DNA from 4 places in the Streptomyces sp. NPDC057939 genome. Region 2 is predicted to be linked to each of the others. Evidence: riboswitches for the same ligand, from Rfam matches in the RefSeq annotation. Region 2 holds a riboswitch; each other region holds the start of a gene.
What was found. A riboswitch is a leader RNA that binds a small molecule or an ion and turns the genes downstream of it on or off. The one in region 2 is predicted to bind cobalamin.
Positions count from the first base shown of each region.

Region 1: it holds a riboswitch for cobalamin, as region 2 does, so the genes downstream of both, ACFVS6_RS30215 (CoA-acylating methylmalonate-semialdehyde dehydrogenase) here and ACFVS6_RS32810 (ABC transporter substrate-binding protein) in region 2, are expected to answer to the same signal.
Region 3: it holds a riboswitch for cobalamin, as region 2 does, so the genes downstream of both, ACFVS6_RS30175 (prenyltransferase/squalene oxidase repeat-containing protein) here and ACFVS6_RS32810 (ABC transporter substrate-binding protein) in region 2, are expected to answer to the same signal.
Region 4: it holds a riboswitch for cobalamin, as region 2 does, so the genes downstream of both, ACFVS6_RS12105 (cobalamin biosynthesis protein) here and ACFVS6_RS32810 (ABC transporter substrate-binding protein) in region 2, are expected to answer to the same signal.

Region 1 covers NZ_JBHVPG010000036.1:83,828-91,388, forward strand. The annotation lists gene ACFVS6_RS30205 (short-chain fatty acyl-CoA regulator family protein) at 1-1,139, shown strand, start outside; gene ACFVS6_RS30210 (VOC family protein) at 1,194-1,622, opposite strand; cobalamin riboswitch at 1,719-1,898, shown strand; gene ACFVS6_RS30215 (CoA-acylating methylmalonate-semialdehyde dehydrogenase) at 2,125-3,624, shown strand; gene ACFVS6_RS30220 (acyl-CoA dehydrogenase family protein) at 3,621-4,772, shown strand; gene ACFVS6_RS30225 (enoyl-CoA hydratase/isomerase family protein) at 4,769-5,845, shown strand; gene mmsB (3-hydroxyisobutyrate dehydrogenase) at 5,842-6,759, shown strand; gene ACFVS6_RS30235 (enoyl-CoA hydratase) at 6,756-7,541, shown strand.
Region 2 covers NZ_JBHVPG010000043.1:16,739-24,299, forward strand. The annotation lists gene ACFVS6_RS32800 (hypothetical protein) at 1-89, opposite strand, end outside; gene metE (5-methyltetrahydropteroyltriglutamate--homocysteine S-methyltransferase) at 245-2,566, opposite strand; cobalamin riboswitch at 2,739-2,959, opposite strand; cobalamin riboswitch at 3,220-3,356, shown strand; gene ACFVS6_RS32810 (ABC transporter substrate-binding protein) at 3,701-4,693, shown strand; gene ACFVS6_RS32815 (FecCD family ABC transporter permease) at 4,783-5,787, shown strand; gene ACFVS6_RS32820 (ABC transporter ATP-binding protein) at 5,823-6,665, shown strand; gene ACFVS6_RS32825 (FecCD family ABC transporter permease) at 7,044-7,561, shown strand, end outside.
Region 3 covers NZ_JBHVPG010000036.1:71,093-78,653, forward strand. The annotation lists gene ACFVS6_RS30165 (energy-coupling factor transporter transmembrane component T) at 1-1,078, opposite strand, end outside; gene ACFVS6_RS30170 (hypothetical protein) at 1,083-2,093, opposite strand; gene ACFVS6_RS30175 (prenyltransferase/squalene oxidase repeat-containing protein) at 2,090-5,257, opposite strand; cobalamin riboswitch at 5,367-5,508, opposite strand; cobalamin riboswitch at 5,622-5,698, shown strand; gene ACFVS6_RS30180 (hypothetical protein) at 5,816-7,228, shown strand; gene ACFVS6_RS30185 (DUF4430 domain-containing protein) at 7,306-7,561, opposite strand, start outside.
Region 4 covers NZ_JBHVPG010000008.1:55,384-62,944, forward strand. The annotation lists gene ACFVS6_RS12085 (hypothetical protein) at 1-829, opposite strand, end outside; gene ACFVS6_RS12090 (alpha/beta hydrolase family protein) at 982-2,112, opposite strand; gene ACFVS6_RS12095 (anion permease) at 2,499-3,770, shown strand; gene ACFVS6_RS12100 (hypothetical protein) at 3,799-4,020, shown strand; cobalamin riboswitch at 4,148-4,304, shown strand; gene ACFVS6_RS12105 (cobalamin biosynthesis protein) at 4,340-5,302, shown strand; gene ACFVS6_RS12110 (cobyric acid synthase) at 5,299-6,861, shown strand; gene ACFVS6_RS12115 (putative cobaltochelatase) at 7,016-7,561, shown strand, end outside.

The DNA of each region.
Region 1 (7,561 bases), on a different contig from region 2:
CCTCGGACCTGGCCGAGCTGGCCTCCCGGATGCCGGCCGTCGCTCAGGTGCTGCTCGACCTGGGCCGCCGCGGCCAGTTGCTGGCCGAGCGGCTGGCCGGTTCCGCCGACGGGCGGGACGGGGACCCGGGCGCCGGATCGCCGCGCTCGCCGCACGAGGAGATCCGCGAGTTCTTCTACCGGCGCCAGAACTACCTCCACGACACCGACCTCGCGGCCGAGGAGCTGGCCCGTACCATCCGGATTCGGCCCGGTGAGGTCGTCCGCGCCCTCTCGGCGCGGCTCGCGGACCGCCACGGGGTCCGGGTGAGCGCCGACTCGGAGCGGCTGCACCACTACGACGACTCGGGCCGGGTACTGCATCTGTCCGCCCGGCTGCGACCGGGCCAGCAGGCCTTCCGGATGGCCACGCAACTGGCGTTCCTGGAGTACGGCGGCGAACTGGACCGGCTGGCGGCGGAGGACTTCCCCGCGGGGTCGACGCCGCACGCGCTGGCCCGGATCGGCATCGCGAACTACTTCGCCGCCGCCCTGATCCTTCCGTACCGGGCCTTCCACACGGCCGCCGAGGAGTTCCGCTACGACATCGAGCGACTCACCGACCACTTCGGCCTCGGCTACGAGACCGTCTGCCACCGCCTCAGTACTCTGCAACGCCCCAGGCTGCGCGGGGTGCCCTTCTCCTTCGTCCGCGTCGACCGGGCCGGGAACATGTCCAAGCGGCAGTCCGCCACCGGATTCCACTTCTCCCGTGCGGGCGGTACCTGCCCGCTGTGGAACGTCTACGAGGCCTTCGCCGCGCCCGGCCGGATCCACGTGCAGGTGGCCGCCATGCCCGACGGTCGGCGGTACCTGTGGACCGCCCGCGCCGTCACCCGCCACCGCGGAGGCTGGGGGGAGCCGGGCAAGACCTTCGCCATCGGTCTCGGCTGCGAGATCCGGCACGCCTCCCGGCTGGTCTACTCCGACGGGATCGACCTGGACAACACGGCCGCGGCCACCCCCATCGGCATGGGCTGTCGCCTCTGCGAGCGGCTCGACTGCCCGCAGCGCGCCGTCCCGCCGCTCGGGCGGCCGCTCGCCGTCGACGAGAACTCCAGCACCTTCGTCCCGTACCGGGTCGCCGACCCGGACCGGTGAGCCGGGGCCCGACCCGGGCCGTGACGGGCCGGCGCGCTCCGCGCCCCGGACCGCTCAGTCGACGCAGAACTCGTTGCCCTCGATGTCCAGCATCGGGATGCACGCGTCGTTGCCGTCGTACAGGGTGCGCACGTGCACCGCGCCGAGCGGGACGAGCCGTGCGCACTCGGCCTCCAGAGCGGCGAGTCGCTCCTCGCCGACGAGCCCGGTGCCGACCCGCACATCGAGGTGCAGCCGGTTCTTGGCGGCCTTTCCCTCGGGGACGCGCCGGAAGTACAGCCCCGGACCCACGCCCGAGGGGTCATGGCAGGCGAACCGGGAATCCCGCTGCTCGGCCGGCTGTGAGACGTTGAAATCGTCCCAGGTGGCGAACCCCGCCGGGGGCGGCGGTACGACGTACCCCAACACCTCGCACCAGAAGCGGGCGAGCCGCTCGGGCTCCGCGCAGTCGAAGGTGACCTGGAACGTCCTTGTCGTCGGCATCGGCGCACCGTACCAACGGGACCCCTTCGGGGCGGCGGGGTTTTCGCGCGGCCCCGCCGGGGGTGGGGGGTGGACTTACTAGGACGTCCAACTATATGTTCGTGACAAGCCCGCGGTGCAGGGAAGCCGGTGTGAATCCGGCGCGGTCCCGCCACTGTGACTGGGAAGTGTGCTCTTCAGCAGGTCAGGCCACTGACGGGATCCATCCGTCGGGAAGGCCGGAGAGCACGCGTTGATCCGGGAGTCAGGATACCGGCCGCGGGGTGATCCGTGTTGTCCACGAGGATGGAGCAGACACGCATGGCACCGGTACGTGACCACGGCCCAGGTGATCCGGCGGAGTCCCCGAACCATGAGGCCCTGTCCTCGCGTTCGTGACTCGACGAAGGCCCCCGGGCCTTCCCTGTCCCGCGGTCGGACCCGCGGTCCGCACCCCGATCGGTGCCGTACCGCTCCCGCGCCGCGCCTTCCTCGGATCCTCACCTGACGAGAGCAGGCTTCGATGGTCCGCGAACTCACCCACTTCATCGGCGGCAAGCACACGACCGGCACGTCCGGTCTCTTCGCCGACGTGTACGACCCCAACACCGGCACGGTGCAGGCCAGGGTCCCCCTGGCCGGACGCGCCGACACCGAGGCGGCGATCGCCAACGCGGAGGAGGCGCAGCTGGAATGGGGGCAGTGGAACCCGCAGCGCCGCGCCCGCGTCATGCTGCGCTTCCTCCAACTCGTCGAGGGCGAGCGGGACTCCCTGGCCCGACTGCTGTCCTCCGAGCACGGCAAGACCGTCGCGGACGCCCACGGCGACCTGCAACGCGGCCTGGAAGTGGTCGAGTTCGCCGCCGGCGTGCCGCACCTGCTGAAGGGTGAGTTCACCGACAACGCGGGCACCGGGATCGACGTGCACTCGCTGCGTTCCCCGCTGGGCGTCGTCGCGGGCATCACCCCCTTCAACTTCCCCGCGATGATCCCCCTTTGGCAGGCCGCCCCCGCCCTGGCCTGCGGAAACTCCTTCATCCTGAAGCCCTCCGAGCGGGACCCGTCCGTCCCGCTGCGGCTGGCCGAACTGTTCCTGGAGGCCGGACTGCCGCCCGGCGTCCTCAACGTGGTCAACGGCGGCAAGGAGACCGTCGACACCCTCCTGGAGGACCCTCGCGTCCAGGCCCTCGGCTTCGTCGGATCCACCCCGATCGCCGCGCACATCTATGCCACCGCCGCGGCCCACGGCAAGCGCGCCCAGTGCTTCGGCGGCGCCAAGAACCACATGATCGTGATGCCCGACGCGGACCTCGACCAGGCCGTGGAGGCACTGATCGGCGCCGGCTACGGCTCGGCGGGCGAGCGCTGCATGGCCATCGCCGTCGCCGTCCCCGTCGGAGAGGAGACCGCGAACGCCCTGGTGGCCAAGCTGGCGGAGCGCATCTCCACCCTGCGCGTCGGCCGCTCCGACGACCCCGAGGCCGACTTCGGGCCCCTGGTCAGCCGGGACGCGCTCGACCGGGTGAACCGCTACGTCGGCATCGGAGCCACCGAGGGCGCCGAACTCGTCGTCGACGGACGCGGGTTCACCCTGCCCGGCCACGAGGACGGCTACTTCGCCGGAGCCACCCTCTTCGACCGCGTCACCCCGCAGATGCGGATCTACCGCGAGGAGATCTTCGGCCCGGTGCTGTCCGTGGTCCGGGCCGCCGACTACGAGGAGGCGCTGCGCCTGCCCACCGAGCACCCCTACGGCAACGGCGTCGCGATCTTCACCCGTGACGGCGACACCGCACGCGACTTCACCCGCCGCGTCGGCGCCGGCATGGTCGGGGTCAACGTCCCGATCCCCGTACCCGTCGCCTACCACACCTTCGGCGGCTGGAAGCGGTCCGGCTTCGGCGACCTGAACCAGCACGGGCCCGACTCGATCCGCTTCTACACCCGGACCAAGACCGTCACCTCGCGCTGGCCCTCCGGGGCCAAGGAGAGCGCGAGCTTCACCATCCCGACGATGGGATGAGCGCCGTGACCACCCTCACCGAGGACCAGCTCGCCCTCGCCGAGGTCACCCTCGACTTCGCCCAGGAGCAGTTGGCCCCCCACGCCGTCGCCTGGGACCAGGCCAAGCACTTCCCCGTCGACGTCATCCGCCGGGCGGCCTCGCTCGGCCTCGGCGGTGTCTACGTCCGCGAGGAGCAAGGCGGCTCCGGCCTCACCCGCTCCGACGGGGTCCTCGTCTTCGAGACCCTGGCGACCGGCTGCCCGTCGATCGCCGGCTACCTCTCCATCCACAACATGGTCGCCTGGATGATCGACCGGTACGGGGACGCCGCCCAGCGCCGCCGCTGGCTGCCGGACCTGTGCACCGCCGACGTCCTGGGCAGCTACTGCCTCACCGAGCCGGGCGCCGGCTCCGACGCCGCCGCGCTGCGCACCCGTGCCGAACGGGACGGCGAGCACTACGTCCTGACGGGCGTCAAGCAGTTCATCTCCGGAGCCGGGGCCGCCGGCGTCTACGTGGTCATGGCCCGCACCGGCGACAGCGGATCCGGCGGCATCTCGGCGTTCGTCATCGAGCGCGACGACCCCGGGGTCTCCTTCGGACCCAACGAGCACAAGATGGGCTGGAACGCCCAGCCCACCCGTCAGGTCGTCCTCGACGGCGTGCGGATCCCCGCCGACCGTCGGCTCGGCGCCGAGGGCGACGGCTTCCGCATCGCCATGAACGGCCTCAACGGCGGTCGCCTCGGCATCGCCGCCTGCTCCCTGGGCGGCGCCCAGAGCGCGCTGGACCGCAGCCTCGCGTACCTGGCCGACCGGGAGGCGTTCGGGGCCCGGCTCCTGGACGCACAGGCGCTCCAGTTCCGCCTCGCCGACATGGCGACCGAACTCTCCGCCGCCCGCGCGCTGGTCCGTACGGCCGCCGAGGCGCTGGACCGCGCCGACCCGCAGGCCGCGCAGCTCTGCGCGATGGCCAAGCGGTTCGCCACCGACACCGGCTTCGCCGTCGCCAACGAAGCGCTCCAACTCCACGGCGGCTACGGCTATTTGAGCGAGTACGGCATCGAGAAGATCGTCCGCGATCTCCGTGTGCACCAGATCCTGGAAGGGACCAACGAGATCATGCGCGTCATCGTCGCCCGCGGCCTGACGGAGGCACTGCGATGAGCGGGGAGGAGGACGAGGTCCTCGTCCGGGTGGAGGGCGGGGCCGGACGGCTGATCCTCAACCGTCCCAAGGCCCTCAACGCCCTCAGCCACCCCATGGTGCTGCGGATCGAGGAAGCCCTGACGGCCTGGCGCGACGATCCCGCGGTGCGGACGGTCGTGATCTCCGGGGCGGGGGAGCGCGGGCTCTGCGCGGGCGGGGACATCCGGGCCATCCACGAGGACGCCCGCACGGGAGGCACCGCCTCTGCGGCCTTCTGGCGCGACGAGTACCGCCTCAACGCGCTGATCGCCCGCTATCCGAAGCCGTACGTCGCCCTGATGGACGGCATCGTCATGGGCGGCGGCGTCGGCATCTCGGCCCACGGCTCGGTCCGGATCGTCACCGAACGCTCCCGGGTCGCCATGCCCGAGACCGGCATCGGGTTCGTCCCCGACGTCGGCGGCACCTACCTCCTCGCCCTGGCGCCCGGCGAACTCGGCACCCACCTGGCGCTGACGGGTGCGCCCGTCGGCGCCGCCGACGCGATGCTCTGCGGCCTCGCCGACCACTTCGTCCCCGCCGAACGGCTCGGAGCGCTGGTCACGGACCTCGCCCACGGCAGCGTCCACGACGCCCTCGCCGTGCACGTGGGTGCCGCCCCCGCCGGTGAACTCGCCTCCCACCGCGAGTGGATCGACCACTGCTACGCGGTCGACACCGTGGAGGAGGTGATCGCCCGGCTCCTCGCCGCGGACCTCCCGGCGGCGAAGCAGGCGGCGACCACCCTGGCCGCGAAGTCCCCCACGGCACTCAAGGTCACCCTGGCCGCGCTGCGCCGGGCCCGCGTGCTCGGACCGCTGGAGCGGGTGCTGGAGCAGGAGTACCGCGTGTCCTGCGCGACCCTGTCCTCGCACGACCTCGTCGAGGGCATCCGTGCCCAGGTCATCGACAAGGACCGCGCCCCCCGCTGGTCGCCCGCCACGCTCTCCGAGGTGACGGAGGCCGACACGGCCCGCTACTTCGCACCGCTCGAAGACGACCGCGCCCCGGCCGTCGCCGCCACCGATTCCTTCCAGGAGGTGCCCTGGTGACCACCGTCATCGCTTTCGTCGGGCTCGGCCACATGGGCGGCCCGATGGCCGCCAACCTCGTCGCGGCCGGCCACCGCGTCCTCGGCTTCGACCTGGTCCCGGACGCCCTGGCCGCGGCCTCGGCGGCCGGGGTGGAGATCGTGGACTCGGCGTCGACGGCCGCGGCCGCGGCCGACGTGGTGATCACCATGCTGCCCGCCGGCCGGCACGTCCTGGCCCTCTACCGTGACGAGGGCCTGCTCGCGGCGGCCAAGCCCGGCACCTTGTTCATCGACTGTTCCACCATCGACGTCGCCGACGCCCGCGCCGCCCACGAGGCGGCCGCCGGCGCCGGGCAGCGGGCCCTCGACGCGCCCGTGTCGGGCGGGGTGATGGGCGCCGAAGCGGCGACCCTCACCTTCATGGCGGGCGGCGGCGAGGCGGAGTTCACCGAGGCCGAACCCCTACTGGCGGCCATGGGCAGGAAGACGGTGCACTGCGGGGGCCCGGGAGCGGGCCAGGCCGCGAAGATCTGCAACAACATGATCCTCGGCATCTCGATGATCGCCGTCAGCGAGGCCTTCGTCCTCGGCGAAAGCCTGGGCCTCTCGCACCAGGCGCTGTACGACGTCGCCTCCACCGCCTCCGGCCAGTGCTGGGCGCTCACCACCAACTGCCCCGTCCCCGGACCGGTTCCGGCCAGTCCCGCCAATCGCGACTACCGACCCGGATTCGCCGCCCCGCTCATGGCCAAGGACCTCGGCCTCGCCGCCAACGCCCTGCGGGCCGGCGGCATCGAGGCCGGCCTCGGGCTGCGCGCCGCCGACATGTACGCCGCGTTCGCCGAGGCGGGCGGCGCCGACCAGGACTTCTCCGGAATCGTCCACGTCCTGCGCGACGCGGCGGCCGAAGCACCGAAGGGAACCACCCAGTGACCGGAACCACCGAGTACGAGACGATCCTCGTCGAGCGCAAGGGCCGCAGCGCCCTCATCACCCTCAACCGGCCCAAGGCGCTCAACGCGCTGAACCTCCAGGTGATGAACGAGGTCGTGGCCGCGACCGAGGCCCTCGACCGCGACCCGGACGTCGGGTGCATCGTCCTCACCGGATCCGCCAAGGCCTTCGCGGCGGGCGCGGACATCAAGGAGATGCAGCCCCAGGGGTACATGGACATGTACCTCACCGACTGGTTCACCGCCTGGGACCGCCTCGGTGACCTGCGCACCCCCACCGTCGCCGCCGTGTCCGGCTACGCCCTGGGCGGCGGCTGCGAACTGGCCATGCTCTGCGACATCCTGCTCGCCGCCGACACCGCGGTCTTCGGCCAGCCCGAGATCAAACTCGGCGTCATCCCGGGGATCGGCGGCTCCCAGCGCCTGACCCGGGCCGTCGGCAAGGCCAAGGCCATGGAACTCTGCCTCACCGGCCGGACCATGGACGCCGTCGAGGCGGAGCGGGCCGGACTCGTCTCCCGCATCGTCCCGGCCGACCGGCTGATGGACGAGGCCCTGGCCGTCGCCGACACGGTCGCGGGCATGTCCGCGCCCGTCGCGATGATGGCCAAGGAGGCCGTCAACCGGGCCTTCGAGACGACCCTCGCCGAAGGCGTCCGCTTCGAACGCCGCCTCTTCCACGCCGTCTTCGCCACCGCGGACCAGAAGGAGGGCATGAGCGCCTTCGTGGACAAGAGGTCCCCGGACTTCACCCACCGCTGACGCGACCCCCCGAGCGGCTC
Region 2 (7,561 bases):
GGTCCGGGAGCTGGAGCGTTCGGTGCACGTCCACCGGGCCGCCGCGGCCGGATCGGCCTGACGTCGCACGGCTCGGTCCGACGTCGCACGGCTCGGTCCGACGTCGCACAGCTCGGTCCGACGTCGCACGGCTCGGTCCGACGTCGCACGGCCGGCGCCGCGGCGGGGGACCCGCCGTGGCGCCGGGAGAGGTGCGCGGGCCCGAGCGGGCCGGAACGTCGCGACGTCCCGGCCCTCCGGCGCGTCAGGCGGCGCCGCCCACCTCCGCCCGGACTTCGCGGGCCGCCGCCACCAGGTGTTCCAGGGAGGCGCGGGTCTCGGTCCAACCGCGGGTCTTCAGACCGCAGTCGGGGTTGACCCAGAGCCGCTCGGCGGGGATGGCCTCAAGGCCCTTGCGCAGCAGTGCGGCGGCCTCGGCGGCCGACGGGACGCGCGGCGAGTGGATGTCCCACACGCCGGGTCCGGCCTCCCGCGGGTAGCCGTGCTCGGAGAGCTCGGTCGCGACCTGCATGTGGGAGCGGGCGGCCTCCAGGCTGATGACGTCGGCGTCGAGGTCGTCGATGGCCTGGACGATGTCACCGAACTCCGCGTAGCACATGTGGGTGTGGATCTGGGTCTCCGGCCGCACGCCCGAGGTCGTGAGGCGGAACGACTCGGTGGCCCACGCCAGGTAGTCCGCGTGCCCGTCGGCACGCAGCGGGAGGGTTTCGCGCAGAGCGGGCTCGTCGACCTGGATGACGGAAGTCCCGGCGGCTTCGAGGTCGTTGACCTCGTCGCGCAGGGCGAGTCCGACCTGGCGGGCGGTCTCCCCGAGCGGCTGGTCGTCGCGGACGAAGGACCAGGCGAGCATGGTGACGGGCCCGGTGAGCATGCCCTTGACCGGCTTGGTGGTCTGCTCCTGGGCGTACGCCGTCCAGCGGACGGTCATCGGTTCGGGGCGGGAGATGTCCCCGGCGAGGACCGGCGGTCGGACGTAGCGGGTGCCGTACGACTGGACCCAGCCGTGCTGGGTGGCGAGGTAGCCCGTCAGCTGCTCGGCGAAGTACTGGACCATGTCGTTGCGTTCGGGCTCGCCGTGCACCAGGACGTCGATGCCCGTCTTCTCCTGGAAGGAGAGGACCTCGCGGATCTCGCCCTTGATGCGCTCCTCGTACCCGGCGGTGTCGATCCGGCCCGCCCTCAGGTCGGCGCGGGCCACCCGCAGCTCGTCCGTCTGCGGGAAGGAACCGATGGTCGTCGTCGGCAGGAGAGGCAGTCCCAGGTGGGCCCGCTGGGCCGCGGCCCGGTCGGCGTACGGCTGCGCGCGGCGGCCGTCCGCGGCGGTGATCGCCCCGGTGCGTGCCCGGACCGCGGGGTCGCGGGTGATGGGGGACGCGGCCCGGGAGGCCAGATCGGCGCGGTTCGCGGCGAGTTCGGCGGTGATCGCTCCGGCGCCCTGCGCGAGGCCGCGGGCGAGCGTGGCGATCTCGACGGTCTTCTGCCGGGCGAAGGCCAGCCAGCGTCGGACCTGCGGGTCGATGTCCCGCTCGACGCCCGAGTCCAGCGGAACGTGCAGCAGCGAGCAGGAGGCGGCGACGTCGACCCGGTCGGCCAGGCCGAGGAGGGTTCCGAGGGTGGCCAGCGACTGCTGGAGGTCGTTGATCCAGATGTTGCGGCCGTTGACCACGCCGGCGACCAGCCGCTTGCCGGGCAGGCCTCCGACCGCGGCCAGGTCGGCGAGGTTGGCGGCGGCGCGGTCGGTGAAGTCGAGGGCGAGACCCTCCACGGGCGCCTTCGCCAGGACGGGCAGGGCCTCGCCGAGGCGGTCGAAGTACGAGGCGACCAGCAGCTTGGGGCGCTCGGTCAGTGCGCCGAGCTCCCGGTAGGTGCGGGCGGCCACGTTGAGTTCGGCCGGGGTCCGGTCCTGGACCAGGGCCGGTTCGTCGAGCTGCACCCACTCGGCGCCGGCCGCCTTGAGGTCGGCGAGGACCCGGGCGTACACGGGGAGCAGCCGGTCCAGGAGGGTGAGGGGCTCGAAGTCGTCGGCGACGCCGGGGGCGGGCTTGGCGAGGAGCAGGTAGGTGACCGGGCCGACGAGGACCGGGCGGGCGGTGTGGCCGAGGGCGCGGGCCTCGCCGAACTCGGTTACCTGCTTGGTGGAGTCGGCCGTGAAGACGGTGTCCGGGCCCAATTCGGGTACCAGGTAGTGGTAGTTGGTGTCGAACCACTTGGTCATTTCGAGCGGCGCCACGTCCTGGGTGCCGCGCGCCATGGCGAAGTATCCGTCGAGCGGGTCCGCCGTGACGGCGGACCGGTGGCGGGCGGGGACCGCGCCGACCATGACGCTGGTGTCGAGGACGTGGTCGTAGTACGAGAAGTCGCCGGTCGGGACCTCGTTGACGCCGTCGGCGGTCAGTTGCCGCCAGGCGTCCGCGCGCAGGGCGCGGGCGGTGTCGCGGAGGGCGTCGGCGGTGACGCGGCCCTTCCAGTAGCCCTCGACGGCCTTCTTCAGTTCGCGGTTCTGGCCCTGGCGGGGGTAGCCGTACACGGTGGCGCGCACTGCTGCGGCTGCGGACTCGGTGGTCACGGAACTCTCCTTCGCGAGTGTGTCTCCATGGCCCGGTGGCGGGACGAGGACGCGAAGGGTGCCGGAACGGGCGGTTCGTCGGGAACGCGTACGACCGGTACGCGAACGGGAACGATCCGTCCGTGGTGCACGCCGACCCGCCCACGAGGTCACCGGGAAGCCGTGCGCGGTCGATCGCGCACGGGCAACGGGCAGGTCTTCGGACTCGCGGGCGCGCCGGCCACTCGGGCCGGCTCCTACTGGCCGTCGCTTCCCAGACCCTGACGGGTCCAGTGCGTATGACGGCGGTCGTTCCCACTCACCGCTGCGGGGCAGTCCCGGATTCCCACCGGGTTCCCTCTTACGACGCATCCCGCCTGGCGGACGGGGCGAACCAGCTGCGGGAGCCACCCTAGGCCGACTCGCTGGAGGAACGGTCCAAAAGTCCGCATGCTGGACGGGTTCGTGAGATGTGGGGCGGGAGCGCCGGCAGTGGCGGCGGGCATCGGCATCGCCGTCGACGGTGCGCCGGAGCCGACGTCGGGCTTCGGGTCCGCACCCCGTTCCCCCAGGTGAAAGCCCCTGACGGTACCCGAGTGATCAAGGAGTCGCCAGTCGGGAGGATGGCCGGTCGGGCCGTGGGGCGCGTTGCGACGTACGCCACCTTGACGCCCCGGGCCGGCTCGTGTTGCACTCCGGCTGAAAGCACGCAGCACCAGGGGAAGCCGGTCGAAATCCGGCACTGACCCGCAACCGTGGGCCCGGCACCGCCGGGCGAGTCGGAACACCTGGCGCGCAGTCATGTACACGAGAACGCCGTCGCGGACTACGGCGTGGCCGTCAGCACTTCCCCCACGGCTCGGCCGTGCACGGGGGTGCCCCGCCACGCGACCGGCCGCCCGGCAGGGACGAGAGGCCGGCGGTGGCGACCGAACAGCTGGAGAAGCGGCACCCGCACACCGGGCGCCCGTCGCGTCCGGCCACCTCCGCGCTCCGGCCCCCGGGCCCGCGAGTGGCCTTCCTCACGCCCCCGATTCCGCGTCCGCCGACCCCGTCGACCCCGTCGGGCGTTGCGCGGCCGTCGACCGATTGACCGGGCTACGGCCGACGTAGCACGAAGAACACCCGTTCCATCCGCGGCGAGAGGACACACCCATGCCCCGCAACCACCCGAAGATCCTGCTCTCCACGCTCGTCGTGGCCCTGCTCGCATCCGGCTGCGGGGGCGGCGCCAAGCCCTCCGCGGGCCCGTCGTCGTCGGCCGGGACCGTGGCGGGTTTTCCGGTCACGGTGGACAACTGCGGGGTCAGGACCACCTACCAGCGTCCGCCGCAGCGGGCCGTCTCGCTGAACCAGCACGCGACGGAGGTCATGCTGGCGCTCGGCCTGGAGAAGTCGATGGTGGGCACGGGTTACCTCGACGACCGCATCCTCCCCGAGTACCAGGGCGCCTACGACAGCGTGAAGGTCCTGTCGAAGGAGTACCCGTCGTTCGAGGTCCTGTTGCAGGCCGAACCGGACCTCGTGTACGGAGGGTGGTCCTCGACCTTCGACGAGAAGGAGGGCCGCGGCCGCGCCGCCTTCACGAAGGCCGGCATCAACACGCACCTCAACAGCGAGGAGTGCCCCACCGGTCCCGTCGACGCGGCCGCGATGGACGCGGAGATCCGCACCGTCGCGAAGATCTTCGGTGTGCCCGAGCGGGCCGAGCAGCAGGTGACGAAGCTGCACGGCGTCCTCGACCGCGTCGAGTCGCAGCTGGCGGGCGTCCCCGCGGTCAAGCTCTTCGTGTACGACAGCGGTGACAAGACGGCGTTCACCGCGGGCGGCAAGGGCATCGGCAACGAGATGATGCGGCGGGCCGGCGGGGTCAACCTCTTCGCCGACCTGGACAAGGCCTTCGGGGACGTGTCGTTCGAGCAGGTGGCGCAGCGTGCGCCCGAGGCCATCGTCATCTACGACTACGGTGACCAGTCGGTCGAGGACAAGAAGAAGTTCCTGCTCGCCCATCCGGCGCTGAAGGACGTGCCCGCGATCAGGAACCAGCGGTTCGCGGTGTTGCCGCTGTCGTCCACCGTGCTCGGTGTGCGGATGCCGGCGGCCGTGGAGTCGCTGGCGCGTCAGCTCCACCCGAGTCAGGTCAAGTGACCGGGGTGAAGGCCGCACCGGCCGGGGAGGCCGGCGTCCGTCCGGCGTCCCCGGCCGGTCCCGGGCGGCGGCCCGGGCTGCCCTATCCGATGGTGCTGACGCTCCTGGGCGTCCTGGTGGCGGGGGCCGCGACGGCCGGGATCGCGGCCGGCTCGATCAGCGTCCCCGCCGACCAGGTGTGGAGCATCCTCCTGCACCGCCTGCACCCGGCCCTGGCCGAGCCGACCTGGACGCCGGTGCGGGAGACCATCGTCATCGACGTCCGACTGCCCAGGGTGTTGCTGGCCGGTGCGGTGGGCGCGGGCCTGTCGGTGGCCGGGATGGCGCTTCAGGCGCTGGTCCGCAACCCGCTGGCCGACCCGATGCTGTTGGGGGTGTCCTCGGGGGCGTCGGTCGGCGCGGTGCTCGTACTCGTCCTGAACCTCGGCCTGTTCGGACTGTTCACCCTGCCGATCGCGGCGTTCTGCGGTGCGCTGGCGGCGCTCGTCGCCGTGTACTTCCTGGCCCGCTCGGGCGGCAGGATGACGACGGTACGACTGGTCCTGGCGGGCGTGGCCATGGCCGAGGTGCTGTCGGCCGCGGCGAGCTTCCTGATCGTCACCTCGAACGATCCGCACAAGACGCAGTCCGCGCTGCGCTGGATGCTCGGCGGGTTGGCCGGCACCACCTGGACGACGGTGTGGATCCCGGTCGGTGCGGTGCTGGTCGGCACGGCCGTCCTCCTCGGCGTCTGCCGTCCCCTCAACCTCCTGCTGGCCGGGGAGGAGGCGGCCGCCGCCCTCGGGTTGGACGTCCACCGCTTCCGCGGCGCCCTGTTCATCCTGGTGGCCCTGATGATCGGCACGATCGTCGCGGTCAGCGGACAGATCGGCTTCGTCGGGCTGATCATGCCGCACGTGGTGCGGCTGCTCGTGGGAGCCGATCACCGTCGGGCACTGCCCGCCGCCGCGCTCCTGGGGGCGGCGTTCCTGATCGCCGCGGACCTGGCCGCCCGGACGCTCATGAGCCCGGAGGAGATCCCCGTCGGCATCCTCACCGCCCTGGTCGGCGGTCCCTTCTTCCTCTGGTTGATGCGACGGAAGGCCGCCCGATGACGGATCCGCTGAACGGAGCGACAGGAACGACCGGGATGAGCGGCACGGCCGGGACGACCGGGACGAGCGGGACGAGCACAGCGGTGGGAGTGCCCGGTTCGCTCGAAGCCGAGGGCGTCAGCGTGGTCGTGGACGGCAAGGTCCTCGTCGACCGGGTGTCCCTGCGGGCGGCGGCCGGCGAGGTGGTGGGCCTGGTCGGCCCCAACGGGGCGGGCAAGTCGACGCTGTTGCGCACCTTCTACCGGGCGCTGCGGCCCACGTCGGGCCGGGTCCTCCTCGACGGTGACGACGTGTGGCGGATGTCCGGCAAGCGGCTCGCCCGGCGGCTCGCGGCCGTGCTCCAGGAGACCTCCGGGGACTTCGAGCTGACGGTGTACGACGTGGTGGCCATGGGCCGCACCCCGCACAAGCGGGCCTTCGCGGGCGACGACGCGGGCGACCGCGAGATCATCACCCGGTCGCTGGACGAGCTCCGCGTGGGCGCGTTGGCGCACGCTCCGTTCGACCGGCTGTCGGGCGGGGAGAAGCAGCGGGTGCTGATCGCCCGCGCGCTCGCCCAGCGCACGGGGACGATGGTCCTGGACGAGCCGACCAACCACCTGGACCTGCGGCACCAGCTCGACGCGCTGCGGCTCGTCCGGCGCCTCGGCGTCACCGCGGTCGTCGCGCTGCACGACCTGAACCTCGCCGCCGCCTTCTGCGACCGGATCTGCGTCATGGCGGGCGGCCGCGTCATCGTGACGGGCACTCCGCGGGAAGTGCTCACGGCGGAACTCCTGTCCGACGTGTACGAGGTGGAGGCCGAGGTCATGGAGCACCCGCGCACCGGGGTGCCCGTCATCAGCGTGCTGCCGGGCCTCGACCACCCGCCGGTCTAGGGCCTGTCGTCGAAGTCCCGTTGTCGCCCGGACGCCGCGAGGCGGACGGGAGTTCGACGACAGGCCCCGGCTCGCGTTCGGATCCTGTCGGTCGGGCGCGGGCCGTGCGGGTCGGCAGGGTTCGGAAGGGACGGCCGGGTGTCGTGGCCGCGACGGTTCGCAGGGGTGCGGCGTCGTCCGGTGCGGCCGGGTCGGGGTCGGCGGTCCGCCGGGGGCGGGGGCCGTACGCGGCCCGCCCTTCACACCGGAGGGTCACAGGTGTCGGAAGCGGGCATTCCGGCCTCTGCGTTCGATCGGCGTGGGCTCCGCAATGGATCACCAGACTTAGATAAGGCTAACCTAAGTGCACGTTCGCACTTGAGGAGCTCTCGCACCCCCATGACTCAATCGGCCCTGCCGGTGGCCACGTCCGCGCCCCGCCCACCGAGGACCAGGTTCTCGCGCGGTTCGGTCGCGTTGGTCGCCGCCGGCGTGATCCTGGCGGCGGTGACCGTCGCGAGCGTCGGCCTCGGAGCCCGCGACATCTCCGCCCTGGAGATCGTCAAGATCCTGCTGCACCCCGGAGCCTCCGGCTACGACCACGACGTCCTGTGGACCGAACGCATCCCGCGCACCCTGCTGGGACTCCTGGTGGGAGCGGCGCTCGGCGCCTCCGGTCTCGTCATGCAGGCACTGACGCTGAACCCGCTCGCCGATCCGGGCATCCTCGGCATCCAGCAGGGCGCCGCGCTGTTCGTGGTGGTGGGCATCCTCTTCCTCGACGTGTCGGACGCGAGCGGCTTCTTCTGGCTGGCCCTGGCCGGCTCGGCGTTCACCGCGGTCCTCGTGTACCTGATCGGCACCCGTACCAACACGGGGAGTTCGACCCTCGGGCTGGTCCTGGCCGGTGTCGCCAC
Region 3 (7,561 bases), on a different contig from region 2:
CCGGTGGCAGGGTGGGCCAACTCAGCGGGTAGATGGACGGGTTGAGCTCGGCGGCGTTGAACCCGACGTTGGCGAAGAGCAGCACGGCCGACAGCACACCGCAGCCCGCAACGGCCCATTCCGCGAAGCGCCAGGGATCGGGCCGGTAGGTGGTGCGGCTGACGCGGCGACCACCGAGCCGCAGACCCGCGAAGCACAGGAGCGCCCCCGCCCCCATCGCGGGCAGACCCAGGAGCTTCGGGGCGGTGGCGTCGAGGAGTCCGTAGGCCCCCGCGCACAGGCCGCACATGCCCAGGAGCATCAGGGCGCCGGTGGCGCGACGGGAGCCACGGGTGGCGGTGCCGGCGCGGCCGTAGCCGCGCGAGTCCATGGCGGAGGCCAGCCGCAGCGAACGCTCCAGGGCGTCTTCGAGTACGGGGACGACGATGCCGCGCAGGGCCCGGAGGCCCTTGGCGCGACCGGCCCGCAGCCGCTTGGCCCGGTGCACGCGCTGCACGCTCTGCACGAGTTGGGGGGCCACGCTGATGGAGACCGTGACGGCGACGCCGAGTTCGTGGAGGGCGCCGGGCAGCACGCGCAGGGCGCGTTTGGGGTTGGCGAGGGTGTTCGCGGCGCCGATGCAGCAGAGCATGCAGGCAAGCCGGAGTCCGTCGGTGGCGGCGGAGAGGAGCGCCTCCAGGGATACGGGGCCGCCCAGTTGGATGCCCGCGTACCAGTCGGGCGTGGGGATGTGGGGAAGGGAGAAGAGGAAGTGGTCGCGGGGGGTGATGCCGGTGGCGAAGACCGCGCGGAAGACCACGCGGATCGCGACGACGGTCAACGCGAGGTACAGGTAGTACTTGAACCCCCGGGCCCAGGGGGCCTCGGTGCGGCGCATGGTGATGACGTAACCGAGGACGGCCAGGACGAGGAAGAGCAGCAGCGGGTTGTTGGTGCGGCTGACGGCGGTGGCCAGGGCGAGCGCCCAGACCCACCACGCGACGGGATGCAGGGTGCGGGGCAGCCGGCGGCCGCCCGGGTCCGGCACGGGGCCGGACACGGGCGGCTTCGCCGCGGCCGCGGTGGCGGTGCGGGACACGCGGCTACTCCGTACGACGGCGGCGTTTGGCCGCGTACACGGCGGCCGCGCCGATCAGCAGCACCAGCGCCCCGGTGGCGACGGCCGGCAGGTACGAGCCCGCGTCGTGCTCCGCGTCGGCGGCGGGTGCCGCGTCGACGACCTGGGGGCCGGACGCGGGCGCGGCCACGGCCGCGGGGGTCGTCGCCGAGGGGGACGGCGACCCGGAGGGCGATGCCGTACCGGTGTCGGCGGCGGAGGGGGACGGGCTCGCGCTCGCGGTGTCCGTGGGGGAGGGACCCCCTGCCGACGGCTGCGAAGGAACCTGCGGCTGCACGGGACCCGGCTGCGCGGGCACCACCGGGTCCGCCGGACGCGGTGCCGCCGGGGGCGGGTTCTCGGGCTTCGGCCCCGTGTTGACGTTCGGCGGCAGTGGCGCCGCCGTGCGGGTGTCCTGCGGGACGGGTTTGCCGCCGCCCGTCGGCCGGGCGTTCTTGGCGCGCAGTTGATCGGGGGTGACGGTGGGGCGCCCCTGGGTGCCCTCGATGTTCGTCGCCCCGAAGATCCACAGGTCGACGCTGCCGGGCTTGGGCTTGTAGAGCATGGCGCCGAGCTGGCTGTACTCCCAGGTGTTCTGGCCGGGGTTGGCGTGCCAGTACGACCAGTACGCGGAGGCGGGCGGGGTCAGGACGCAGTCGTCCTGCTCCGGGGTCGGGTACTGCCTGCCGCCCTGGTGTCCGCTGTACCCGATGCGGCAGATGAAGGCCGGGCCGTCGTGGCCGGTGCCGGTGGTGGCCCAGCCGCCCTGGTTGAGGAGTTCGTAGCCGGTGGTGGGCGTCGTACCGCAGGAGCGGTAGACGGGTCCGCCCCAGCGGCTGAAGTCCACGGCGAGGACGACGCCGGAGGATGTGGTGCACTGGCTCATCGGCTGGGGGGCCGCCCCGGCCGGGGCGGCGGTGGCGGCGAAGGCCGCCACCGTCAGCCCCAGCGCGGTGGCCGCACGGGCCGCGGCGCGCAGCAGGCGGTGGGTGCTCATGCTCGGCCTCCGGTCGTCTCGCGACGGCGCTTCGCGGCACGGATGGTGCCCCAGCCGCCGAGGGTCAGGATCACGGCCGCGGCCGCGAGGCCGCCGACCTGGGCACCTGTCGATGCGAGGTGACCGGTCGGGGCCGGGCTGTTGCCCGCTCCACCGGACGTGGCGGTTCCGCCGGAGGAGTTCGCGCCGCCGGAGCTGCTCGTGCCACCGGAGGTACTGGTTCCGCCGGAGGTGTTGGCGCCGGAGGTACCGGCTCCGCCGGATGAGCCCGTGCCGCCCGCGTCCTCGCCAGGCGTCACGATCACGGGCCCGGACGAAGATCCGGTCGACGAGCCGCCGGTCGTGCCGCCGTTGGCCCCGCCGGTGGTGCCCCCCGTCGTACCGCCGGTGGTGCCCCCGGTGGTGCCTCCCGTCGTACCGCCCGTGGTGCCGCCGGTGGTCCCGCCGTTGGTGCCTCCGGTCGTACCCCCGGTCGTGCTTCCGGTGGTGCCTCCCGTCGTACCCCCGGTCGTGGTGGGGATGGGCTCCGGGGTGGTGCCGTCCAGGTTCCGCGACAGCGTGCCGAAGGAGATGCCGGTGGCACCGCCGACCGCCTGCGCGGAGGCGCGGACGTCCGAACCCGGCTGGGAGCCCTTGGCGATGTTGAAGCCGCCGTCGGCGTTCTGCTGCGACTTGAGGAACGCGCGGGCCTTGGCGATGGGGCCCGCGTACTTCTCCCCGTTCAGGGACAGTCCCTGGACGGCGAGGGCGGCCGAGTTGACGGAGTTGCCGGAGGCGCCGGGGAAGCCGCCGTCGTCCTTCTGCTGCGTCGCCAGCCAGGCGACCGCCTTGTCCACGGCCGCCTGCGAGGCGGCGTCCGGGAGCAGGTCGAGGGCCATGGCGGCCATCGTGGTGGAGTCGACCTCGGCCTGGCTGGCCTCGCCGATCAGGCTCGGCCAGGCACCCGAGGGCTCCTGGAGGCTCTTGAGGTAGGCGACGGGGTCGGCCGCGGCGGCCGTCTCACCCGCGCGGACCTGGGCCATGATGCCGAGGGACTGGGAGAAGACGGAGGTGGCGTTGGTGTAGTTGCCCTTGGCGGCGCACCGGACCGGAGCGGGGGACGCGCCGGGGCAGACCGCCTTGGACAGTGCGGCGAGCAGGTCCTGACCGCCGAAGCTGCGGGGGTCGCGGCCCACGGACTCCGCGAGGAGGGCCGTCTTGCCGATGGATCCGCCGCCGGCGTACTTGGTGCCGATCAGGGTCCAGTCGTGGACGCCGCGTCCCTTGCCGTCCTTGCCGCCCTTGTCGAGGAAGTCGACGATGTTGCGCAGGGTGGCGTTGTCCTGGCCGGTCGCGGCCAGCGCGTAGGCGCCGTCGATGGTCAGGCCGTAGTCGGCGAAGCCGGTACCGGGCATGCTCTCGTAGAAGCGGCCCTGGACCAGACGGCTCCGGTCGCCGAGGTACGCGGTCCCCTTCTTCAGGTCGGGTCCGTCGCCGGCCGGGGTCGTCGGCCCGGTGTCGGTCGGAGTGGGCTTCGGGGTCGGCGTCGGGGTCGGCGTCGGGGTCGGTGTGGGAGTCGGCGTCGGTGTCGGTGTCGGTGTGGGAGTCGGCGTGGGCGTCGGTGTGGGAGTGGGCGTCGGGGTCGGCGTCGGCCCGGTCCGTCCCGTGGTCAGCGTGACCAGGTCGCTCTTCGCGCTCGCGATGGTGACGGGCGCGGTGGCGAACAGCCGCGACTCGGTGTCGTCCTCCTCGAACCCGAAGCCGCCCGCGGGGAACTGGTGCCGGGAGAGCCACGAGATGCCCGCGTCCGCGAAGGCCGCGTCGCCGAGCGCGCGCAGGGCCTGCGCGGCCCAACCGGTGGAGGCCGGGCTGCCCGTGGTCATGTAGCCGGCGGACGGCCAGGCGCCGGTCGCCAACTGGGACTTCTTCAGGTGGTCGCGCGCCTTCTGCACGGTCGCGTCGTGTCCGCCGGCGCGGTGGAGCGCCAGCGTGATCAGCCCGGTGGAGTTCGCGTCGCTGTCACACCATCCCCCCGAGCGGATCAGGATGGAGGTGAATCCGCCGTCCTCGCACTGGAGGCCGGTCAGCCGGTTCACCGCGTCGGCGGGCGGCGTCACACCGCCGTTCAACAGGGCGATGACGGCCATGGCCTGCGCGTCGGACTGGCCGGTGGTACGGAAGTCGCCCTTGGTCAGGCAGCCTTCCACCGTCTCCCCGTCGCCGATGTCGCGCGGGCAGACGTACTTCACCAGATCGCCGAGGAGGTCGTGCCCGCCGAAGGCGCGGGGGTCCTTCCCGGTGGCCTCGGCGACGAGTGCGAGCCGGGCGGCGGCGGTGGCGTCGGGGATCCCGTCCCTGCCGGCCGGATAGGCGTAGGCGTCGGTCTGCTCGGGCGCCGAGAGGAAGTCGGCGGCCTTCTTAGCCACCGGGCTCCCGGGGTCGGCCGCCACGAGGGCGAACACGGCCTCGGTGGTCAGGAAGTGGTTCGCGGTGGTGGACCCCTCGTCGACGACGCGTTCCCCGTCCGTCAGCCGGTCGGTGATCCAGCGGGTGGCGGCCGGTACGTCGACCGCTCCCGCGGGCACCTGCGGCGGGGCGGTGGGGACGCTCGGGTCGGGCGTGGTGCCGCCGGCCGCCCGGACGTCGTCGGGGGAGAACGTCGGCTTGCCGGAGGTGCCGCCGATGTCCGTGCCGCCGAACACCCAGGCGTCCACGTCACCGGGCTTCGGCGTGCGGGCCATCGCGCCGAGCGGGCTGTAGGTCCAGTTCTTCTGGCCGGGCGAGGCGATCCAGTACGACCAGTAGGCGGTGGCCTGGGGGGTGAGGACGCAGTCCTCCTTGTCCGGCGTGGGGTACTGCGTGCCGGTTCCCTTGCCGATGCGGCAGATGAAGCCGTCCCCGTCGTGGACGGTGCCGGTGGTGGTGAAGTCGCCCGAGTGCAGCAGCTCGTACCCGGTCGTCGGAGTGGTGTCGCAGCCGCGCTCGACCTTGCCGCCGAACGGGCCGAAGTCCACGGCTACGATCGCGCCGGTGGTGGCCGTGCACTGCTCGATCGGATCGGCCGAGGCGGGGATCGTCCCGCCCACGAACACCACGCTCGCGGCGAAGGTCAGCAGCGCCGCCGAAACGAGCGACAGCAACCCCTTGCTGCCCATGCGTTGCTCTGATTGCTCTGCGGTCCCCACCACGGCCCCTCGTGTCGGCCGGGCGGACCAGTGCGTGGCAAAAGGGCTTCCACGGCCCACGGGGCCCAGGGAAGCCATTCGAACCACGCCGTAGTCCGCGACGGCGCTTCTCGCTGCAAAACCTGGCTCCAGGCATTCCGACTCGCCCGGACGGTGCCGGGCCTACGGTTGCGGGTCAGCGCCGGAATTCGACCGGCTTCCCCTGGAGCTGAGTGCTTATCAGTCGGAGTGGAACACGCGGATAAAGACAGCGTCAAGGTGGTCTGCGTCTCACGGCGGCGGGCTCGACCACCGCGCCGGCGACGCCGTCCGCGGTGGCTGGCGGACCCTTGATCACTCGGGTAGCGTCCTGGGCTGCCACGTGGGGGAAGCCGGTGCGAATCCGGGGCTGACGCGCAGCGGTGTGGGACGGCAGGGGGCCGTTTCCGAGCCCGAATGCCCGTGTGGCGAGGCATTGCACAAGCCGTACCACGCGTTCGGACGGCCGCCACCGCGCTCCGGGCTGCCCGCCCGCACGAGCCCCGGTCAGGTCGGCGTCCCTCATTCCAGGAGCAGGCCATGTCCCGTCCCCGTACCTCCCGCCGCCTCACGCTCGCGGTGCCCGCCGCGCTCGGCGCCCTCGTCCTCACCGCGCTGCCCGCCTTCGCCACCTCGTCGCCCGCGCAGATCGCCACGTCCAGGACGAACGGTGTGACGTACCTCAAGTCCCTCCAGGCGGCCGATGGTTCGTACGCGGGCGCCGGCCTGTCCAACGAGTGGGCGTTCAGCGCGTTCGCGGCCACCGGTACGGCCGTGGTCGACGTCCACCCGGGGGGCGACACGACGAAGAACGCCCGGACCGTCTACCGCAACCTCCTGTCGACGGCGGGCTGGCCGCAGGCCTCCCCGGTCGTCACGGACTACGAGCGCGGCACCCTCAACGCCTACGCCGCCGGCATCGACCCGGCCCGCGTCTCGGCCTCCCGCAACCTCGTCGCGAACATCTACTCCTACTGGCAGACGGCGGAGCCGGGCTACTTCGGTCCGTCGGGGAACTTCAACGGCACGGTCTTCGCCGCGCTCTCGCTGCGGGGGGCCAAGACCCAGGGCGGCGCGAACCGGATTCCGCAGGCGCTGACGGACTCCCTCGTCACCCGCATCCGCGCCAACCAGCACGTGGACGGCGGCTGGACCTACCAGAAGGGCGAGGGCAACCCCACCGTCCTGAACTCCGCGAGCGACGTCGACATGACCGGCGCCGCCATGGCCGCCCTGTGCGTCTCCGGAGTCCCGAACACCGACACGGACGTCGTCCGGGCGAAGAACTTCCTCAAGGGCACCCTGGTTCCCGGCAGCGGCGCGTTCAACTCGCTCTACGGAGTCAACACCAGCTCCAACGGCTGGGGCGTCGCCGGGTTGAACGCCTGCGGTTTCAACCCGCAGACGGGCGACTTCCTCACCGGCAGCGGCAAGACGCCGATCGACTTCCTGATCGCCAACCAGTACAACCCGGCGGGCGGCTTCAAGTACAAGCCCGCGGACACCAGCCCCACGGCCTACGCCTCCATCGACGCGCTGCGCGCGGTCGCGGGCGGCGGTTTCACCACGGCTCCGCCGGTGCCGGTGACCCCCGGTGCTCCGCAGTGGGTCGCCCAGTCCACCTTCACCGCCGGTACGGCGACGAAGTTGGCGCTGACCGTCGACGACGGCGCCGGCAACCTCAAGGTCTGCTCCGTCGCGTTCACCCCGACCGGCGCGACCACCACCCTCGGGGACGTCCTGGCGGCCGCCGTGGGCGGCGCCACCCCGTCTGGTTGCGTCACGGGGGTGACCCCCTCCTCCGGGACCGGGACCATCACCACGGTCAACGGCAAGGCCAACAGCGGCTCGAACACGTGGAAGGTCGGCGTCGACGGTTCCTCCTTCGCCGGGGCGCTGCGCGAGAAGGTCATCAACGTGGGCGACACCATCGCGCTGCGGTGGGGCGTCTGACGGTCCGCCGCAGGTGAGGGCCGCGAGCCACGGGGCTCGCGGCCCTCACCGCCGTGTGTCGGGTGATCGCGATCGGGTCAGAAGGACGTCCAAGTGAAGGCCACCTGGTCACCCGCGCTGATCTTGAACTGGCAGCCGCCGATCGGCGTCGGAGTGCCGTTGACGGAGATGCTCCAGTAGGCGGTGCCGCCGCCGCTGACGTTCTTTATGGTGTCGACGGAGAAGTCGTCGAAGGACGAGTACCAGGTCCCGTCCCAGGTGAAGCCCTTCTTGTGGGCGGCGTCGTCGAGGGCGGCGGTCGGCGTGGGGACCTTGGACGGGTTGGCGCCGCCG
Region 4 (7,561 bases), on a different contig from region 2:
GCTTGACCCAGACGGCCCAGCTGCCGAGCGGGGTGAGGGTGGCCCGCGCGGGGCCCAGGGTGACGGCGTCGACGGCGGCGAGGCCCCCGAGCGCCCAGCGCAGCAGCCGGGCGAGGGGAAGGGGCCGCGATTCGGCGGGCGCGGCCTCGCCGGCCGGGTCCCGGGATCCGGCCGGCTCCCCCGCGTACGGGACCTCGCAGCGTTCGTCGCGCAGTTCGGTGACGCGCTGACCGAGGAGGTCCAGCAGGTCGGGGACGGTCACGGGACCGGCCGACAGCTGGAGGAGGGAGAGCAGCTGGGGCATCGCCTCGACGACCTCGGCGACGGCCCCGGGGGCGATGTCGGCGGGGGCGGGGTGGACGAGGGACCAGGCGTCGAAGAGGGCCACCCAGCCGCGCAGGACGGCGGTGTCGTCGCGGTCCCAGGCGCGCAGGCGCCAGCCGGGCCGGGCGTGGCCGCCGTGCACCTCGACGAGGCCGGAGAGCCGGGCGCGGTCCCAGCCGACCCGGATCTGACCGTGCGTCAGACGTAGTTCCGCGGCGGCCCGTTCCACGTCGGAGGCGGGCAGCGCGCCCGCCGTCGCGGGGCGCCCGCCATCGCCCGCCCCGAGGTTCAGCTCGGCCCAGCGGGCCAGCCGTACCGCGTCGGCGAGGGAGGCGCGGGCCCGGTTCGCCAGGTCTGCCGTGGCGGGGGTGCCCGCCGGCGGCCGGGGGGCCGGCCGGGTTCGCCGGTCGGTCACCGCCTTGCGCGCCGTGGCGACGGAGCGCGGGGAGACGAGTCGGAGTCTGGAGTCGCGAGCCAACTGCTCATCAGGCTTTCGGGACGTCACGGATGCAGTCTCGCCCGTCACTGGCCGAAAGCCCAAACGGAACCAGCCGTTTCCACAGGTCACCGGATGGATGAACCGGGACAATCCGCCCCCTACGTCCCGTCCGGCACGAGCCCTTCACCCCGGCGCCGCGCGGCGCGCCCGACGGCGCGTCACATGAGGGGGGTGAGGAAGCGGCGCAGCGCCTCCTCGTACCCGGCCGGGTCGACGTTCCACATCGCCCCGTGCGGGGCGCCCCGCACGGTGTGCAGGGTGACCAGGTCGGGACGGGCGGCGGCCAGCCGTCGGGAGGGCTCCCAGGGGGCGAGCGTGTCGTCGGGCCCGTGCAGGATCAGCACCGGTACGCGCAGGGCCGCCGGGTCCGCGCCCGGGGGGCGGCGGTCGGCGCGCAGTCCGGCCCGGCCCTCGGCGGCCCGTACCGCGAGCGGGATCAGGGGGGCCGGGGTGCGGCGGGCGGCGGCGAGGGCGCGCAGGGTGGCCTGCCAGTCCATGACGGGCGAGTCCAGCACCAGTCCGGAGATCCGGTCGGCCAACGCGGAGCGTTCGGCCGCGTGCAGGGCCATGGTGGCGCCGGTGGACCAGCCGTGCAGGACCACCCGCCGGGCTCCGTAGCGCAGGGCGTAGCGGATGGCGGCGTCCAGGTCCCGCCACTCCGACTCGCCGAGGTGGCCGAGGCCGTCCGGGGAGGCGGGGGCGCCGAGGTCGCCGCGGTAGGCGAGGTCGAGGACGGGGAGGTGGTGGCGGTGCAGGAAGGGCATGACCACCATCGGGTGCTCCCGGCCGGCGCCGAGCCCGTGGACGGTGATGACCCAGGTGTCACGGGCGGCCGGCACGAACCACGCGGGCAGCGCGCCGAGCTCGCCGGGGACGTCCACGTCGGCGTGGTCGAGGCCGAGCGCGGTGCGCGGGTTGCCCAGGTGCACCTGGGGGGTGAGCGTGACCCGGGCCCGCGGTTCGAGGCTGCCGTGGGTGACGGCGAGGAGGCTGCGCACGACGGCGTCCGGGTCGTGCGGGACGTCGGGCAGGACGGGTCCGACCGCGGCGTGCACGCCGGGCGCGGACAGGCCCCAGGTGCCGGGCAGCAGTGAGGCGAGCGAACGGGTGAGCGTCACCCGGCCCGCACCGGCGGAGTGGACGCTCAGCCGGGGCCCGCCGGGCAGCGGGCGTCCGGGTTCGGGCCGCAGGGCGGCGTCGGCGGCGTACCGGCCGGCCGCGACCGCGGCTGCTCCGGCACCGATCAGGGTCGTTGTGACGGCCGCTGCCGTCGCTGTGGCGGTACGCACGGCTCCAGTGTCGGGGCGGGCCGGCGGTCGGGCCACCGGAGCCGATCGCCCCGCGCCGCCGTCCGGCGGAACCGGAACCCGGCCGACGGCCGCTCGGGGTGACGGCCGCGGCGGGGCCGGCCGGAGCCCGCCGAGGGCCCCCGCGCGTGATCTGGGTCTCTTCCGTGCCGTCGCGGGCGGGTCGCCCCGGGCCGGAAGTCCTCCCGGAAGGGGCGTGTTCGCCCCGCTCTGACGTGCACGAATCGCTATATTCGCGGTGGAACCGGGAGATAGGTCCCGATCACACGGCACACCGAGACACCACTCCGCCCGCCCCAGTTCACCTTCCGTTCATCCACGTTGCCTACGGTCGCCGAGCCAATGACGTCAAACAGAAGCCTGGGTAAATGGAGCACATAACGCTTCTCCTCGGGATCGTGATCATCACCGCTCTCGTGTTCGACTTCACGAACGGTTTCCACGACACGGCCAACGCGATGGCCACCACCATCTCGACCGGCGCCCTCAAGCCCAAGACCGCGGTCGCCATGTCCGCCGTGCTGAACCTCGTCGGCGCTTTCATGTCCGTGGAGGTCGCCAAGACGATCTCCAAGGGCCTGGTCAACGAGGAAGGCATTCAGCCGGAGGTGATCTTCGCGGCCCTGGTCGGCGCGATCCTCTGGAACCTCGTCACCTGGCTGGTCGGACTGCCCTCCAGCTCCTCCCACGCCCTCATGGGTGGCCTCATCGGTGCCGCGGTCGCCTCCGCGGGTCTCGACGCGGTCAACGGCAGCGTCGTCGTGACGAAGGTGCTGATCCCCGCGATCGCCGCCCCGCTCGTCGCCGGTGTGGCCGCCATGCTGGCCGCGAAGCTGACGTACAAGCTGGGCAACCAGGTCGGCGAGAAGACCTCCGCCAAGGGGTACCGCGCCGGTCAGATCGCCTCGGCCGGTCTCGTCTCCCTCGCGCACGGCACCAACGACGCGCAGAAGACGATGGGCATCATCACCCTGGCGCTGATCGCCGGGAACGCCCTCCCCGCCGGCGCCAACCCGCCGGTCTGGGTCATCGTCTCCGCCGGTCTGGCCATCGCGATGGGCACCTACCTGGGCGGCTGGCGCATCATCCGCACCATGGGCAAGGGCCTCACCGACCTCCAGCCGCAGCAGGGCTTCGCCGCCCAGACCTCGGCCGCGAGCGTCATCCTGGCCTCCTCCACCCTCGGCTTCTCCCTCTCCACCACCCACGCGTGCTCCGGCGCCGTCATGGGTGCCGGCCTGGGACGCAAGGGCGGTGTGGTCCGCTGGTCCACCGCCACCCGCATGTTCATCGCCTGGGGCCTGACCCTGCCGGCCGCCGCGCTCGTCGCCTCCATCGCCGAGCTCGTCATGCGCACCGGTGACATCGGCATCGCCGCGGTCACGGTCTTCCTGGTCGGTTCCTGCTTCGCCATCTGGCTGATCTCCCGCCGTCAGGTCGTCGACCACAACAACGTCAACGAGCTGGAGACCCCCGGCGCGACGGACGAGCCCGGTGTCGTCACCACGGCCATGGCCGCCGTCACCGTCCCGCCGACCACCGCCGCGGCCGGTACCACCGCCGCCGTGACCGACGAGGACCTCAAGGCCACCATCCCGGCCTCGACCGCGACCCCCGCGGCTCCGGCCGCAGCGGTCTGACCCCGAGAACGACAGAGGATTCAGCGGTATGAAGATCGACTGGGCATCACTCGGCTCCGTCTTCGGAGTCAGCCTCACCGCCACGGTCGCCCTCGTGGCCCTCTTCACCCTGGGCCTGGTGGGCCTGTCCAAGCACGAGGCAGCCACCGAACGCGGCGGCGCGGCTGTCATGGCCCGCAGCGGCGCGTACGTCTGCTTCGCGCTCTGCACGGCGGCCGTGTCGTACGGGATCTACCTGATCGTCAGCTGAGACGGTGCGTCCGAAGCTCCCTCCGGGTCTCCCGGGGGGAGCTTTCGCATGCCCCGGCGCACTACCCGCCGGCACCTCGCCCGGCACCCCGCCGCGCACCCGCCGCAGGTCAACGGCAAGTTGACGGGCGTTCTCGGTGCGTGGTGGACTGCGCGAGCCAATACGGCGGCATGGAAGAGGAAGTCCGGTGCGAATCCGGCGCGGTCCCGCCACTGTCACCGGGGCGGCGCACACGGTGCGCGCCCCGGGAGCCAGGAACTCTCGCCGCCGGACACGTCGAACCAGGGCGCGGACCCTGAGTGAGGACATAGCTGCCACCATGCGTGCCGATCGCGTCTTCGCGTACGGCGCCGCGGCGGGCCTGATCGGCGACCGGATCCTCGGGGATCCGCGCCGCGGGCACCCCGTGGCCGCCTTCGGGAGAGCCGCCGCCGCCGTCGAACGCGCCCTGTGGCGCGACGACCGCGCCCGCGGCGTCCTCCACACCCTGGTGTGCGCCGGGGGCGCGACCGCCGTCGGCGTCCTGGCCGCCCGCGCCGTGCGCTCCCGCCCCGCCGCCGCCCGCGTGGCCCTGACCGCCGCCGCCACCTGGGCCGTCGTCGGGGGCACCTCGCTGGGCCGGGAGGCCCGCGCCATCGGCGGGGCCCTCGCCGTCGGCGACACCGAGGTCGCCCGCGAACGGCTGCCCCACCTGTGCGGGCGCGACCCGCAGTCCCTGGACGGGCAGCAGATGGCCCGGGCCGTCGTGGAGTCCGTCGCCGAGAACACCTCCGACGCGGTCGTCGGGGCGCTGGTGTGGGGGGCCGTCGCCGGGGTGCCCGGCCTGCTGGCCTTCCGCGCCGTGAACACCCTGGACGCCATGGTGGGCCACAAGTCACCCCGTCACCTGCGCTACGGCTGGGCCTCCGCCCGCCTCGACGACCTGGCCGGCTGGCCCGGAGCGCGCCTCACCGCGCTGGCCGCCGTCGTGGCCGGTCCCGACCGGCGGGGAGCCGTACGCGCCTGGCGCGCCGACGCGGCCGCCCACCCCAGCCCCAACGCCGGACCGGTGGAGGCCTCCTTCGCGGGGGCGCTCGGGGTCCGGCTCGGCGGCACCCTGTCCTACGGCGGCCGGACCGAGCACCGTGCCGTGCTCAACGGGGGAACCGGGCGGCCCGTGGAGGTCGCCGACATCGAGCGGGCCGTACGCCTGTCGCGGCAGGTCACCTGGCTGGCGCTGGGCGCCTGCGTCGCGGTCCGGCTGCTGGTCTCCCGTACCACTTCGAAGGGACGGCGCGCATGAGCGGCACCGGGCGCGGCGGCGGGATGCTGGTCGCCGGCACCACGTCGGACGCGGGCAAGAGCGTGGTCACGGCGGGCATCTGCCGGTGGCTGGCCCGCCGGGGGGTGAAGGTGGCCCCCTTCAAGGCGCAGAACATGTCGCTGAACTCGTTCGTGACCCGGGAGGGCGCCGAGATCGGCCGGGCCCAGGCCATGCAGGCCCAGGCGGCCCGGGTGGAACCGACGGCCCTGATGAACCCGGTCCTGCTCAAGCCGGGCAGCGACCGCAGCAGTCAGGTCGTGCTGCTGGGCAAGCCGGTGGGCGAGATGAGCGCGCGCGGCTTCTTCGGCACGGCGGGCCCCGACCGGATCCCCGGGTCGGCCGCGCCCGGTGGGCACCGCGAGCAGCTCCTCGGCGTCGTCACGGACTGCCTGGAGCAGCTGCGGGGCACGTATGACGCCGTGATCTGCGAGGGGGCGGGCAGTCCGGCCGAGATCAACCTGCGCCGGACCGACATCGTGAACATGGGCATCGCGCGGGCCGCGCGGTTCCCCGTCGTCGTGGTCGGGGACATCGACCGGGGCGGCGTCTTCGCGTCCTTCTTCGGGACCACCGCCCTGCTGTCCCCCGAGGACCAGTCGCTGATCGCCGGATACCTGGTCAACAAGTTCCGGGGCGACGTCTCCCTCCTGGAGCCCGGCCTGGAGATGCTGCGCGGGCTCACCGGCAGGGCGACGTACGGGGTGCTGCCCTTCCAGCACGGGCTGGGCATCGACGAGGAGGACGGGCTGCGGGTCTCCCTGCGCGGCGCCGTCCGGGAGTCCGTGGTGGCCCCGCCGGTCGGCGAGGACGTGCTGCGGGTCGCGGTGTGCGCGGTGCCGCTCATGTCGAACTTCACCGACGTCGACGCCCTAGCCGCCGAGCCCGGCGTGGTCGTGCGGTTCGTGGACCGGGCCGAGGAGCTGGCCGACGCCGACCTGGTCGTCGTACCGGGCACGCGCGGCACCGTGAAGGCGCTGGCCTGGCTGCGGGAGCGGGGGCTCGCCGACGCGCTTTCGCGGCGGGCCGCCGAGGGCCGCCCGGTGCTCGGCATCTGCGGCGGCTTCCAGGTGCTCGGTGAGCACATCGAGGACGAGGTCGAGTCGAAGGCCGGCGCGGTGGACGGGCTCGGCCTGCTGCCCGTGCGGGTCCGCTTCGCCCGGGAGAAGACCCTGGCGCGGCCGGTCGGCTCGGCGCTGGGCGAGCCCGTCGAGGGCTACGAGATCCATCACGGGGTGGCCGAGGTGCTGGGCGGGGAGCCGTTCCTCGACGGCTGTCGCGTCGGCGCCGTGTGGGGCACCCATTGGCACGGCTCGCTGGAGTCGGACGGCTTCCGGCGGGCGTTCCTGCGGGAGGTGGCCGCGGCCGCCGGCCGCCGGTTCGTGCCGGCCCCGGACACCTCGTTCGGGCTGCTGCGCGAGGAACAGCTCGATCTGCTGGGCGACCTGATCGAGGAACACGCCGACACCGCCGGCCTGCTGCGGCTCGTCGAATCGGGCGTCCCGGACGGGCTGCCGTTCCTGCCGCCGGGTGCGCCGTGACGGCGCCGCGCGTCCCGGGGCCCGCCCCCTCGGACGCGGCGAGCGCGGCGGTGGACCGGCCCCGGACGCACCGGGAACACAAGAACCCCATGGCCGAAGGCCGTCGCGGCCCGATGAGCGACCGGCCCAGTCCACTCGAAGGAGTGATCAGCGGATGAGCAGCACCCACTTCCCGTTCACGGCGGTGGTCGGGCAGGACGACCTGAGGCTGGCGCTCCTGCTGAACGCCGTCAGCCCGGCGGTCGGCGGCGTGCTGGTGCGCGGTGAGAAGGGGACCGCCAAGTCCACCGCCGTGCGCGCGCTCTCCGCGCTGCTGCCGCAGGTGGACGTCGTGCCCGGCTGCAGGTTCTCGTGCGCGCCCGCCTCGCCCGACCCGGCCTGCCCCGACGGTCCCCACGAGCCCGGCCCCGGCAGCGCCCGCCCCGCGCGGATGGTGGAGCTTCCGGTCGGCGCCTCGGAGGACCGTCTCGTCGGCGCCCTCGACATCGAGCGGGCCCTCTCCGAGGGTGTGAAGGCCTTCGAGCCGGGTCTGCTCGCCGACGCGCACCGCGGGATCCTGTACGTCGACGAGGTCAACCTCCTGCACGACCACCTCGTGGACGTGCTGCTGGACGCCGCCGCGATGGGTGCCTCGTACGTGGAGCGCGAGGGCGTCTCCGTGCGCCACGACGCCCGCTTCCTGCTCGTCGGCACCATGAAC